DNA from 2 places in the Kribbella voronezhensis genome. Region 1 is predicted to be linked to the other one. Evidence: riboswitches for the same ligand, from Rfam matches in the RefSeq annotation. Region 1 holds a riboswitch; the other holds the start of a gene.

Region 1 (6,280 bases):
GAGGCGCTGGTCCGGGCCGGACTCAAGATGATCCTCGAGTCGGCCGACGACCTCGAGGTCGTCGCCGAGGCCGAGGACGGCGCCGACGCGGTCGCGATGGTGCGCGAGCATCGCCCGGACGTGGTGCTGATGGACATCCGGATGCCGAAGCTCGACGGACTTGCCGCCACGCGGGCCGTGCAGGAGTTGCCCGAGCCGCCGAAGGTCGTAGTCCTGACGACGTTCGATCTGGACGACTATGTGTTCCGGGCGTTGCAGGCCGGGGCGAGTGGGTTCCTGTTGAAGGACACGCCGCCGCGCGAGCTCGTGCAAGCTGTTCGCGTCGTCGCAGCCGGGGACGCGATGTTGTCGCCCGCCGTGACCCGGCGGTTGATCGGGCACTTCGCGGCGGATCAGCGGACCGATCGGCGGCGGGTGGCGCGGGAGCGGCTGACGTCACTGACCGATCGCGAGAAGGAGGTGCTGGCCGCGGTCGCTCAGGGCCTGTCCAATGCCGACATCGGCAAGCAGTTGTTCATGAGCGAGGCGACCGTGAAGGCGCACGTGTCGCGGGTGCTGGTGAAACTCGATGCCACCAACCGGGTCCAGGTCGCGATCCTCGCCCATGACGCGGGCCTGCTGGACACCTGAAACGCCTTGTAGAGAAGGGAAACCGGCCGCGAGTCGCCGGAGGGGTGGGGGCGGCGACTCGCGACCGGTTCCAGGTCAGCGACCCGTGGGGGGAGACGGGTCTCGCTGACGTGATGCAGGATCAGGCGCGGCCGAAGGCCACGTTGCTGCTCCAGATCTTTGCCTTCGCGACCGGGCGGCCCGGCCTCGAGGCGTGCCACAGCATGTTGCCGCCGGCGTAGATGCCGACGTGGTACACGCTGCCGCCACCGCTCTTGAAGAACACCAGGTCGCCAGGCTTGGCGGACCTGCGGCTCAAGTGCCTCGTGGCGCTGTACTGCTGGCGCGACGTACGGGGGAGCTTCTTGCCGGCGCGCTTGTAGACGAGACCGGTGTAGCCCGAGCAGTCCAGGCCGCGGGTGGTCGTGCCGCCGTAGCGGTACGGCGTGCCCTTGAGCTTGGCCGCTTCCCGCAGGACGCGGGCCTGGAAGGTGGAGCTGCTCCCGGTACCGCCGTGCAGCAGACCGTGGCTCGCGGCGTAGAACAGCGAACGCCAGGTGTTCACGGTCATGGTGCCGGTGCGGGGCAGGCCCACCCGGCGCTGGAACTTGGCGACCGCCGTACGAGTGGCGGAGCCGTACCAACCACCGGCCGGGACGTCCAGCGAGCGCTGCACGTAGCGAACGGCGGAGCCGGCGTCGGCGTAGCGAAGCAGCGGCTTCGTGGAGACCGGCTTGTTACCCCGGGCCCACGCGGCCGAGGTGGTCTTGCTGGTGGCCGCCGAGGCGGTCGTAGGGGTGCCGGCGACGGTGAGGATCGCTCCGCCGCTGACGGCGAGGCCGACCGAGAGGACGGCGGCTGCGGCACGCGGGGCGGCCGCGGACTTGGTGGTCTTGCGGTGCTTGGCCAGGATGCGACCGGTGGGCCGGGTACTGGACTCGCTCTGGTGACTGACAGCAGGCAGCGCTGTCCGTCGGACGGTGACGGGCATGGTTGTCTCCCGACGCCTGCGGAGTTAGCTGTCGGGTTCGGGCTGAGAGTCGATAGCCCGGTCCGCTCCCGCGGACTTCACCCCAGGGACCCGACCACTCACGGTCGGACCCCAACCTCCTGGGTCCCCCACTCCTGCCATGGTTGTTCGAGGGGAACAGGTGCGCCTGGCAGGACTCGGCGTTGACACACCTGCAGTTCGTCTCATTTGTCGAACCGCCGACGACTGTATAACAGAACGGTCACGACGCAAACCCTCAAATCCACAGACACCCTCCGAAAAGCCCTCAAATGGGTCTCTGACGGGTCAAGGACCTCCGGTGAACACCTGGTGTCCTGAGGCTGTCTGAGCGGCGCTCAGGCGGGCGTCCAGCGAATTCGTGTGACCTGGCTCACATTTCATGATGGCTCTCTGTGACAACGACCACAGTGAGTACTCAGAGGCCGCTGAGTGCTGGTCCGATTCAGCTCTCGGCGAGCAGCTCCAGGAAGCGTTCCAGCCCCACGTTCCCGCCTGAAAGCACCACGCCGACCCGGTCGGGGAGGTCCTGGATCCGCCCGGCCAGCAGCGCGGCCAGCGCACAGGCGCCACTCGGTTCGAGCACCAGCTTCAGCCGCTCGAATGCGAACACCATCGCGGCCCGGATCTCGTCGTCGCTGACCAGTTCGACGCCGGCCAGCAGCCGCCGGTTGATCTCGAACGTGAGCTCGCCCGGAATCGGGATGGCCTGCCCGTCGGCGATCGTCCGCGGTACGCCGATCTGGACCCGCTCACCGGCGGCCAGCGATCGGGCCGTGTCGTCGCCCGCCTCGGGCTCGACCCCGATCACCCGGAGACCGGGGCAGAGCGCGGTGGCAGCCGTCGCGCAGCCGGCGATCAGCCCGCCACCCCCGATCGGGGCAAGCAGTGCCCCGAGCTGCCCGACCTCCTCGATCAGCTCGAGCGCGACCGTGCCCTGCCCGGCCATCACGTCGTAGTGGTCGTACGGCGGGATCAAGGTCACCCCGCGTTCCTCGGCCAGCTGGGTCGCGAGCGCCGTACGGTCCCCGGTGTACCGGTCGTAGGTGACCACCTCGGCGCCGTACCCCTTGGTCGCGGCGACCTTCGTCGGCGGCGCGTCCTCGGGCATCAGGATGACCGCGCTCGTCCCCGCGAGTGCCGCCGCCAACGCGACCGCCTGCGCGTGGTTCCCCGACGAGTACGCCGCGACGCCGCGCCCGAGTTGCTCGGGGCTCAGCCGGCTGATCGCGTTGTAGGCGCCCCGGAACTTGAACGCCCCGATCCGCTGCAGGTTCTCCGCCTTGAGGAACACCTCGGCGCCGACGCGCTCGTTCAACGTCCGTGACGTGATCACCGGAGTCCGGTGCGCCACGCCTTCGATCCGCTGGGCGGCTTCCCGGACGTCCTCGAGGCTGAGCATGTCGCGAAATCTACCGTCAGCAAGAGATCCCGGCGTCTCCGACTCACGAGCGCGACCGTGACCGCCAGGGTTCGTAGCATCGGCATGTCAAGAACGCTCAGCCGGTTCCGTACTGATGATGAGCGGTTCCCGCCGGGGGAGCCGAGGGTGAAGGAGACACCGTGAAATACCTACTGGTCCTGAACATCAACCCCGACGTGCTGGCGGCGCTGACCGAGGAAGAGCAGCAGGCGATCTTCAGCGGTCACGAGAAGTTCATGGCACTCACCCAGGAGTCGGGCGAGTTCCACAGCACCGCAGCGCTCGCGGAACCGGCCAAGACCGCGGTCGTCAAGGTGCGCGACGGCGTACCGGCGGTGACGGACGGGCCGTTCCTGGAGTCGAAGGAGTTCCTGGCCGGCTACTACCTGATCGACGTCGCGAGCAGGGAGCGCGCCTACGAACTGGCCGCGATGATCCCCGACGCGAGCATCGAGGGGCTCGGTGTGGAGGTCCGCGAGGTCGTCCACGAGGTCGGCCTGTAGCCGTCCGGAGCTGCGAAACGGCAGGACCGCCCGCGGGAGGTCCTGCCGTTCGGACTGCTCAAGAGGTCTGGTCGTCGACGTTCGCCCCGGGGGCGTTCGTCTTGATCGACTCGATCCCGTTCATCGCGCCGGCCTTGGTCTTGTAGCTCTCGCTGGTCGCGATCACCTCGCCGTTCCCGGCCTTCAGCCGGAACCGGAACCCGCCCGACTTGTCCTCGTACAGCTCGAACTTGCCCGCCATGAAACCTCCCGTGTCATCAACCGGTTACCAACCGGAGCCTAGACCCGGGACCGCCGAACGACCGCCCGACACTTCGTACGCCGTACGCCCGCCCAGCACTACGTTCGCCGAACGCCCGGCACCTCGTCCTCAGGAGTCGAGCCGCTCCCGGATCGCGGTGATGTGGGTGTCGCGGGAGACCGGGCCGCCGAAGCGGAGCCGGTCGTAGCCGGTGAACTCGGGCTCGAGTTCGTCCAGTTCGTCGACCAGCGGCTTGAGCGCGGCCGGGTCGGTGGTCGCGTCGATCGCCTGGATCAGCTCACCTTTGCGCTGGATCGTCGCCGGTGTGACCGAATGCAGGCAGACGTACTGACCGCTCAAGTACGCCTCCCACTCTTCGTTGCCCTCGGCAATGTCCTCCCACTGTGCGACGAACCAGGCGTGCAGATCGCCGGGCCCGACCTGGTCGGGCAACTCGAACAGATCGGCCGGCACCATCTCGGCACCGTCCGAGCGCAGATAGCCGGGGAGCGGGAGCTCACCGGCCAGCATCAACCGCCGTACGTCGTCCGGATCGCGACCGTGCTCCGCGCAAAGCTCGGCCAGCACGCGGTACTGGCGATTGACGTAAGCATCGTCCTCGGCGCTCATCGGATGCTCACCATTGACCTCGCGGAACCTGGCCGCCAACGCTTCCTGACTCATGCCCCGAAGCTAAACCCGCGTTGCTTCGCCGACGGCCGAAGTGTTACCGCTGCTGCCGATCGGTCAGGACGCCGCAGATTCCGGCGACCGCGAGGTCGATGCCGAGGTCGTAGTACGCGTCGGTGGAGGTCGGGCAGACGAGGACGTCGGCGGCAGCAGTGATCAGCGGGTAACGCCGGGGCGGCAGGGCGGCCAGCGCCGCACGCTTGGCGCGGAGGGCGTCCTCGCGCCCGATCGGATCGGTGACCTCGGCGGATCCCGGCTCCGCTGTGACGAGGGTGATCAGCGAGCAGAGCGACTGGCGGCCGACCTCGGCGGCGTCGTCCACGGAGAAGCCTGCCTCGGTGAGCAGTTCCATCGTGCGCTCGGCCAGCGCCAGTCCCGGCTCGGTGACGAGGATGCGGAACAGCGCCAGTTGCGCGACCTTCGGATGCGGGCGGAGCGCGGCGACGAAGGCGGTCAGGATCGCCCGCAACTGGACGTCCCAGCGCTCGTCGGTCGGTTCCGGCAGGACGATATCGGCCAGCATCCGGTCGCCGATCGCGGCCAGCAGGTCGTCCTTGTCGCTGAAGTGGCGGTAGAGCGCCATCGGGGTGACCTCGTGCTGCTGGGCCAGCCGTCTGATGGTGACCGCTTCGAGCCCCTCGGTGTCGGCCAGGGCCAGCGCGCTGGCCGCCAGTTTCTCCGGGTCGAGCCGCCTCGCGGTCTCTTTGCTGATCGTCGCCACGTTGACAAGTGTACAACGTAGACTTAACGTCTACGGAGTACGCATACAACGTATACATACAACGTAGACAACTCTCTCCTGTGAGGTAGGCATGCGACGCAGTCCGTGGGCGACACTCGCCGTGTTGGCCCTAGCGCAATTCATCGTGGTGCTGGACGTGACGATCGTGAACGTCGCGTTGCCGCACATCCAGGCCGATCTGAACTTCTCCGCCGACAGCCTGCAGTGGGTGATCAACGCCTACACGCTGCTCTTCGGCGGCTTCCTGCTGCTCGGCGGCCGGATGTCCGACCTGCTCGGCCCGCGCCGGGTCTTCATCGCCGGCCTCCTCCTCTTCGGTGCGACCTCGCTGATCGCGGGCCTGTCGAACTCGCCGGAGTTCCTGATCGGCGCCCGGGCGGTGCAAGGCCTCGGTGGGGCTCTGTTGTCGCCAGCGGCACTGGCGATCTTGACCGTGACGTTCGCGCACGGTCGTGAACGCAACATCGCGATGGGAGTGTGGGGTGGGCTCGCCGGCCTCGGTGGCACGCTCGGCGTCGTGGCCGGCGGCGTACTGGTCGATTCGCTCAGCTGGCAATGGGTCTTCTTCGTCAACGTGCCGATCGTGCTCGCTCTGGTCGCGCTGATCCCGGTGTTCGTCCGCGACACCCGGCACAACGAGGGACGCGATCGCACGTTCGACACGGCAGGCGCAGTACTCGGTACTGCGGGTCTGCTGGCCGTCGTGTACGGCGTGGTTCGCTCCGAGCCGAAGGGGTGGGGCTCGGGTGAGGTGCTGACGTTCCTCATCGGCGGTGTGGCTCTACTGATCGCCTTTGTGCTGGTGGAGGCGCGGTCGAAGGCACCGCTCGTACCGCTGCGGCTGTTCCGGTCCCGCGCACTCAGTGTCTCGGGTGCCTCGCTGGCGCTGAACGGCGCCGGGTTCCTCTCCATGTTCTTCCTGACCGCGATCTACCTGCAGCAGGTCCGCGGCGACTCGGCACTGCAAGCCGGTGTGCACTTCCTGCCCATGGGCGGGGCTGCGATCGTCGGAGCGATCCTTGCGTCACAGCTGGTCCAGAAGGTCGGTACCCGGACCGTGCAG
Region 2 (6,280 bases), 2.3 Mb from region 1:
ACTCGGGGTTCTCACCGAAGATGTACGGGTCCTCGGCGATCCAGTCGACGACGTCGTCACCGGGGTACAGGTCCTCGAACCACGGCTGCGAACCCCAGTGCGGCGTCCCCATGTAGTTCATCACGTAGACCGCGTTCGTCACGCCGTTCGCGCGCATCCGCTCGACCACGTGCCGGTACATCGCCGCGAAGTCCTTCGCGGTCATCCCGGAACCGGCCCTGGGCTGGATCTCTTCCTCCGGCTCGTGGTGGATCACCAGGAAGAACTTCTCCGGGAACGTGGACTTGAGGTAGCTCGCCTCGGCGTCGATCGCCGCGTCCACCACGTTGTCGCCGGCGGCCACCTGGGCCCAGGTGCGGCCCATCTCGGGCTTCCAGTTGAGCATCAGGATCCGCTTCTTCCCGGGCTCGCGGGCGCGCTTGATCATGTTCGAGCTCGGGAACAGCTGCGGGCTGGAGTTGTAGTAGTGCGCGATGTCGACCGGCTGCCCGATCACGTTCTCGAAGTCGGGCAGCGCCTCGTCCCACGACTCGTTGCCGATCGGGTTCGCCGCGGCACCGAACCAGACACCACAGTTCGGGACCAGCAGGTCGGTGACGCCGCAGCCGGGTGTCGGGGTCGGCGTACCAGGTGTTCCGGGTGTGCCCGGCGTTCCTGGGGTTCCGGGGGTGCCCGGCGTACCGGGGGTGGTCGGGGGGCTGGTGGGTGTGGGGATCGGACCGCCGCCGGACTGGCCGTCGTCGTCGGACACCAGCGCACAACTCACCAGGCCGATGGCGATCGCGCCGGTCGACACCGCCGCGGTCATGAACCACCGGTTCCAGCCTTGCCCCCTGCTCGGCTCCTTCATCACTGCATGTTACTGCCCACGCCACCGGATCAGGGAGATTGAACCCGCCCAGTGTCCAACGTGGTGGCGGAGCCGCTCGCAGCACGCACACCGCTACTACTGCTCGGTATCGGAGACGGTACTGCGGAGGGAGCGGTGGGCCAGTGTCCAACGCGGTGGCGGAGCCGCTCGCAGCACGCACACCGCTGCTCCTGCGCGGTGTCGCCGACGGCGGTACTACGTGGCCGGTGGGCCAGTGTCCAACGTGGTGGCGGAGCCGCTCGCAGCACGCACACCGCTGCTACTGCGCGGTGTCGCCGACGGCGGTACTACGTGGCCGGTGGGCCAGTGTCCAACGTGGTGGCGGAGGCGGTCGCAGTACGTGGGAGGGCGGTACTGCGGGGTTGGTGGGCCAGTGTCCAACGTGGTGGCGGAGGCGGTCGCAGTACGTGGGAGGGCGGTACTGCGGGGTTGGTGGGCCAGTGTCCCGCGGGGTGAGTGGGGGCGGGTGCATCCCGCGGGACCTGGTCCTTGCGGTGCCTGAACCCGTGGGGGAAGGGCTCAGGCACCTCCCGGGCTCCTGGCCCCTCGGGGGTTGGGCCAGTCCCGGTTTCCCGGACCTCGGAAGGCCGGGGGCTTGGGGTGGGGCGCCAGGCGGACCTGGCGCCCCGGGGAGGGCGGATGGGGTGCCAGGGCAGGGCCTGGCGCCCCGGGGAGGGTCAGTTCAGCCGGCGGAGCAACGATCCGCTGCCGAGCACCTGCTGGGCCGTGGACCTGGCCGCGCTCGACGAGTCCAGCCTGGTCTCCCCGACCGGGTTGAACTTGGTCTCGTTCCAGTAGACCAGCGCCTTGATCGCAGGCCGCTTGGCCAGCCCGGCGTTGACCGTGTTCAGCACGTCGGACTTCGACATGTTGAAGGCGGTCTGCTCGTTGACGCCCCACTCACCCAGCATGATCGGCTTGCCCGGGTGCTTGGTGGTCGCCCAGGTGTAGAAGCCCGGCCAGTTCGGGTAGGTGTAGGTGTCCTTGCGGTCGACCGCGCTGGCGAAGTCGGTCCACCAGTCCTTGGAGGTCCCGAAGATGTACGGGTCCTCCGCGATCCAGTCGACGACGTCGTCACCGGGGTAGAGATCGGCGAACCAGGACTGCGAGCCCCAGTGCGGCGTACCCATGTAGTTCATCACGAACACCGCGTTCGTCACGCCGTTGGCCTTCAGCCGCAGCGCCACGTGCCGGTACATCGCCTTGTAGTCCTTGGCCGTCATCCCCGACCCGGCGGCCGGCTTGACCTCGTCCTCCGGCTCGTGGTGGATCCCGAGGAAGAACTTCTCCGGGAACGTCGACTTCAGGTACTTGGCCTCGGCATCGATCGCCGCGTCCACCGTCGGGTCACCGGCCGCCACCTGGGCCCAGGTACGGCCCATCTCCGGCTTCCAGTTCAGCAACAGCATCCGCTTCTTGCCTGGCTCACGGGCCCGCTTGATCATGTCCGCGGTCGGGAACAGCTTCGGGCTCGAGTTGTAGTAGTGCGCGATGTCGACCGTCCGGCCGATCGTGGACTCGAACGCCGGCAGCGCCGCATCCCACGATTCGCTGCCCAGCGGGTTCGCCGCGGCACCGAACCAGGCACCACACGACGGCACCAGCAGAGCCGAGACCGTACAGCCCGGGCCGGCGGTGGGAGTCGAGGTCGGCTTGGTCGTCGTCGGCGTCGTCGTCGGCGGCTTGGTGGTGGTCGTGGTCGTAGTCGGCGTCGCCGTGGGCTTCGTCGGGACGACCGTCGGGGTCGAGGTCGGAACCGAGGTGGTCGGCTTCGTCGGCGCGGAGGTGGGCATGGACGGCGTCGGGCCGTCACCCTCGGGGACGTAGCTGATCTCGAGCTTCGACTGGTTCAGCCCGGACTCCCGGGCGCCGAAGACGGCGTAGTCGCTGCCGTCGGTCTGCGTCAGTGCCAGGTTGAGTACGCCGGCATCGGTCACCGCGGCCGACACGTCGATGCGCAGCTCGGCCGACGTACCGTCGTCCGCCACGGTCGCGATCGGCGTACCGGCGGCCTTCGGAGTGGTCGCGTAGGTGACGTTCTCGGCCCAGCCACTCGGACCGGTGGAGGCCGTGATCTTTCCGGCCGTACCACGGGTCAACCGGTGCAGGACCAGCGTCGCCTTGCGGTCGAACCCGGACGCCGCCACAGGGACCGTGTAGCGCACCAGGATCGATGCCTCGTTCGCCTTCGCCACCAGCCGGGCGGACCAGCCGTGGCGCTGCGTCGGGGACTTGCTGGAGATGTACGCGTCGGCGGTGGCCGACAGCTGGACGGGAGCCGGCGGCTTCGCCGGCTGGTTGAGCGCCGCGAAGCCCAGTCCGGTGGTACCCAGCAGGATCGCGATCGCCGCGACGATCGGGATCAGTGTTCTCCGGCCTGCTTTGGCGGCCGGTTCGTTCAAAACGTCGGAGGGAACGGCAGCACGATGTCGTGCGTGCCTACGGGAGATTTCATCCCGCATGGGGGCAGTCCTTCCTGCACGCCTGTGAGGTTAGCTGTCGGGCTCGGGTCGGAAGTATTACCCGGCCGCTGGCGCGGCTTCGCCCCAAGGACGTGACCGGACGTTTCGGTCCGGCGCGGTCCGGGAACCTGTGGGTCCCCCACTTCCGCCCTCTGTTGCCGGGTGGTAGGTGATCGCCGACCCGGAGGGCGGAACTCGGCGTTGCGAGTCGGCGACTTGGTGGAACCTGGCCATCCCCAGCCGGGCCAGGCGCGGTGAGCTTACGCAGAACTCCGGGACGTGCTCAAGACCACCGGATGCGGCCTTAACCTGCACGCTCCGTGACGAGAACACGGAGAGTAGTATTACAGCTAGATAACAAGCTGAATCGTTACGTAACGTAGAAGAAGTCCGGATATCCGGACACTCAGACCTTGATTCGATCTGAATCTGGGCTGTGATTTGAACGAACTCTTTACTCAAATCAGGCGGCCGGCGAGCGGTGCCCTGCCGCGGTTCCGATCCACATTCCCAGAGGTGAAACGCTTGTTTTGCAGGTGATTCAAGCGAATGATTCAGCGCTTTTTGCTGCGCCGGGCCAGCGCCAGCCGGTCGATGATGGCGCCGGTCGTGGCGACTGCAGCGGCCACTTGCGCTCTGTCACGTTCGTTTTCCTGCTCGGTCACCGCATGGGCTTCCGGGTCTTTCAGGATGGCCGCCAAGGCATCCAGGAACGCCCCGCGCTCCTCGCAGAGGGTGACCAGCCCGAGTTTGCCCATCCGGCGGGAGAACTCCTGCTGATGCTGGTCCACGTGCTCGCCCAGCGCAGGGTCCCGAGGCACCACCAACGGCTTGCGGCCCTGCTTGCGGACCTCCAGCATCGTGGCCGGCCCGCCGTGCGTGACGACGGCGGTCGCCTGCCGCATCAGGCGCTGCAATTCGTCGTACGGAACGATGCCGACACCTTCGGCGCGGCGTGGTGGGGCGGTGTCGCCCAGTTGCGCGAGGGCCCGCAGAGACTCGTTGCCGGGCTGCTCCAGGAAGGCGTCCAGCCAGCTGATCAGGCGGTCGAAGTGGTGGTGGTCGGTCCCGAGGATGACCAGGACGTCGAGCTGGCTCACAGCAGTCTCCCGACCACGGTCGATCCGGCGTACAGGTCCTTCTGCTCTTCCCACTGGACCAGCATCCGGGTGGTGAACGGGCGGCACAGCTTGGCTGTCAGGGTGGCGTGGTCGATCCGGTCGAAGACCTCGATGTAGACGGTCGGGATCCGGCTCAGCCTGGCCAGGACGAAGAACGGCAGGGCGACGCCGGCGCCGGTCGTGACCACCACGTCGGGTCGCTCCTTGCGCATCACCCGGAGCGCGAGCACGGTGTTGCGGAGCAGGTTCTTGAGGTTGCGGGTGGTCGGGTAGTAGGCGAAGTACGTCCGCTCCCCCGCCAGCAGGGACCGGCCGTCCTCGGTCGGGAACGTCACCCAGGCGGTGTCCCGGTCCGACCACCACGGTTTCAGCGTCATCAACTGGGCCAGGTGACCGCCGCTGGAACAGACCATCAGCACCCGCAGGTCGGCGGGCTCGCTCGTGCTCACCGGGCCTCGTTCACCATGCCGGCCCCGACGGTGCGGTTGGTCGCCTCGTCGATCAGCACGAAGCCGCCGGTCGAGCGGTTGCGCTTGTACTCGTCGCAGAGCAGCGGCTGGGTGGTGCGCAACCGGACCCGGCCGATGTCGTTCAGCCCGAGGTGGTCGGCGGCCATGTCGCGGTGCAGCGAGTTGATGTCGAGCCGGTAGTGCAGGTCCTTCACCATCGCCCGCGCCGACCGGGTCGTGTGCTTGATGGCGAGCTTCTGCCCCGGCCGCAGCGGGGTGTCGTCCATCCAGCAGACCATCGCGTCGATGTCCTGGGTGACCGCCGGTGCGTTGTTCACCCGGCAGATCATGTCACCCCGGGAGACGTCGATCTCGTCGGTCAGCCGGATCGTCACCGACATCGACGGGAACGCCTCCTCGACCGGGCCGTCGGCCGTGTCGATCGAGCGGATCGTGGTGGTGAAACCCGACGGCAGCACCATCACCTCGTCGCCCGGCTTGAGGATGCCGCCGGCCACCTGGCCGGCGTACCCGCGATAGTCGCGGTGCAGGTCGGACTGCGGACGGATCACGTACTGGACGGGGAACCGGACGTCGATCAGGTTCCGGTCGCTCGCGACGTGCACGTTCTCCAGGTGGTGCAGCAGGCTCGGCCCTTCGTACCAGCTCATCGCGGTCGACCGGGTGACGATGTTGTCGCCGACCAGTGCGGACACCGGGATGATGGTCAGGTCGCCGACGTCGAGCTTGGCGGCGAACTGGGTGAAGTCGGCGCGGATCTGCTCGAAGACCTCTTCGGAGTAGTCGACCAGGTCCATCTTGTTCACGCACAGCACCAGGTGCGGGACGTGCAGCAACGTGGCCAGGAAGGCGTGCCGGCGGCTCTGCTCCAGCAGGCCCTTGCGGGCGTCGACCAGAATCAGCGCGAGGTCCGCGGTGGAAGCACCCGTCACCATGTTGCGGGTGTACTGGATGTGGCCCGGCGTGTCCGCGACGATGAACTTGCGTCGCGGTGTCGCGAAGTACCGGTAGGCGACGTCGATCGTGATGCCCTGCTCCCGCTCGGCCCGCAGGCCGTCGGTCAGCAGCGCCAGGTTCACGTAGTCGTCACCGCGGTCGCGGCTGGCCCGTTCGACCGATTCGATCTGGTCGGTGAAGACCGACTTGGTGTCGTAGAGCAGCCGCCCGATCAGAGTGCTCTTGCCGTCGTCGACGGATCCGGCCGTGGCCAGTCTGAGGATGTCCACGATCAGAAATACCCTTCCCGCTTGCGGTCTTCCATCGCGGCCTCGCTGAACTTGTCGTCGCCGCGAGTGGCGCCGCGCTCGGTGATCCGGGTGCTCGCGACCTCGTCGATGACCTTCGCGACGGTGTCGG

What was found. A riboswitch is a leader RNA that binds a small molecule or an ion and turns the genes downstream of it on or off. The one in region 1 is predicted to bind cyclic di-AMP.
Region 2: it holds a riboswitch for cyclic di-AMP, as region 1 does, so the genes downstream of both, EV138_RS37565 (CBM96 family carbohydrate-binding protein) here and EV138_RS13650 (C40 family peptidase) in region 1, are expected to answer to the same signal.

Annotation. Positions count from the first base shown of each region.
Region 1 covers NZ_SOCE01000001.1:2,976,952-2,983,231, reverse strand. The annotation lists gene EV138_RS13655 (response regulator) at 1-630, shown strand, start outside; gene EV138_RS13650 (C40 family peptidase) at 752-1,600, opposite strand; cyclic di-AMP (ydaO/yuaA leader) riboswitch at 1,600-1,792, opposite strand; gene EV138_RS13645 (pyridoxal-phosphate dependent enzyme) at 2,064-3,020, opposite strand; gene EV138_RS13640 (YciI family protein) at 3,182-3,544, shown strand; gene EV138_RS13635 (YegP family protein) at 3,603-3,785, opposite strand; gene EV138_RS13630 (DUF6058 family natural product biosynthesis protein) at 3,915-4,469, opposite strand; gene EV138_RS13625 (TetR/AcrR family transcriptional regulator) at 4,513-5,196, opposite strand; gene EV138_RS13620 (MFS transporter) at 5,318-6,280, shown strand, end outside.
Region 2 covers NZ_SOCE01000001.1:704,944-711,223, forward strand. The annotation lists gene EV138_RS03120 (glycoside hydrolase family 26 protein) at 1-850, opposite strand, end outside; gene EV138_RS37565 (CBM96 family carbohydrate-binding protein) at 1,549-3,273, opposite strand; cyclic di-AMP (ydaO/yuaA leader) riboswitch at 3,339-3,508, opposite strand; gene EV138_RS03135 (glycosyltransferase) at 3,888-4,433, opposite strand; gene pssD (PssD/Cps14F family polysaccharide biosynthesis glycosyltransferase) at 4,430-4,903, opposite strand; gene cysN (sulfate adenylyltransferase subunit CysN) at 4,900-6,144, opposite strand; gene cysD (sulfate adenylyltransferase subunit CysD) at 6,153-6,280, opposite strand, start outside.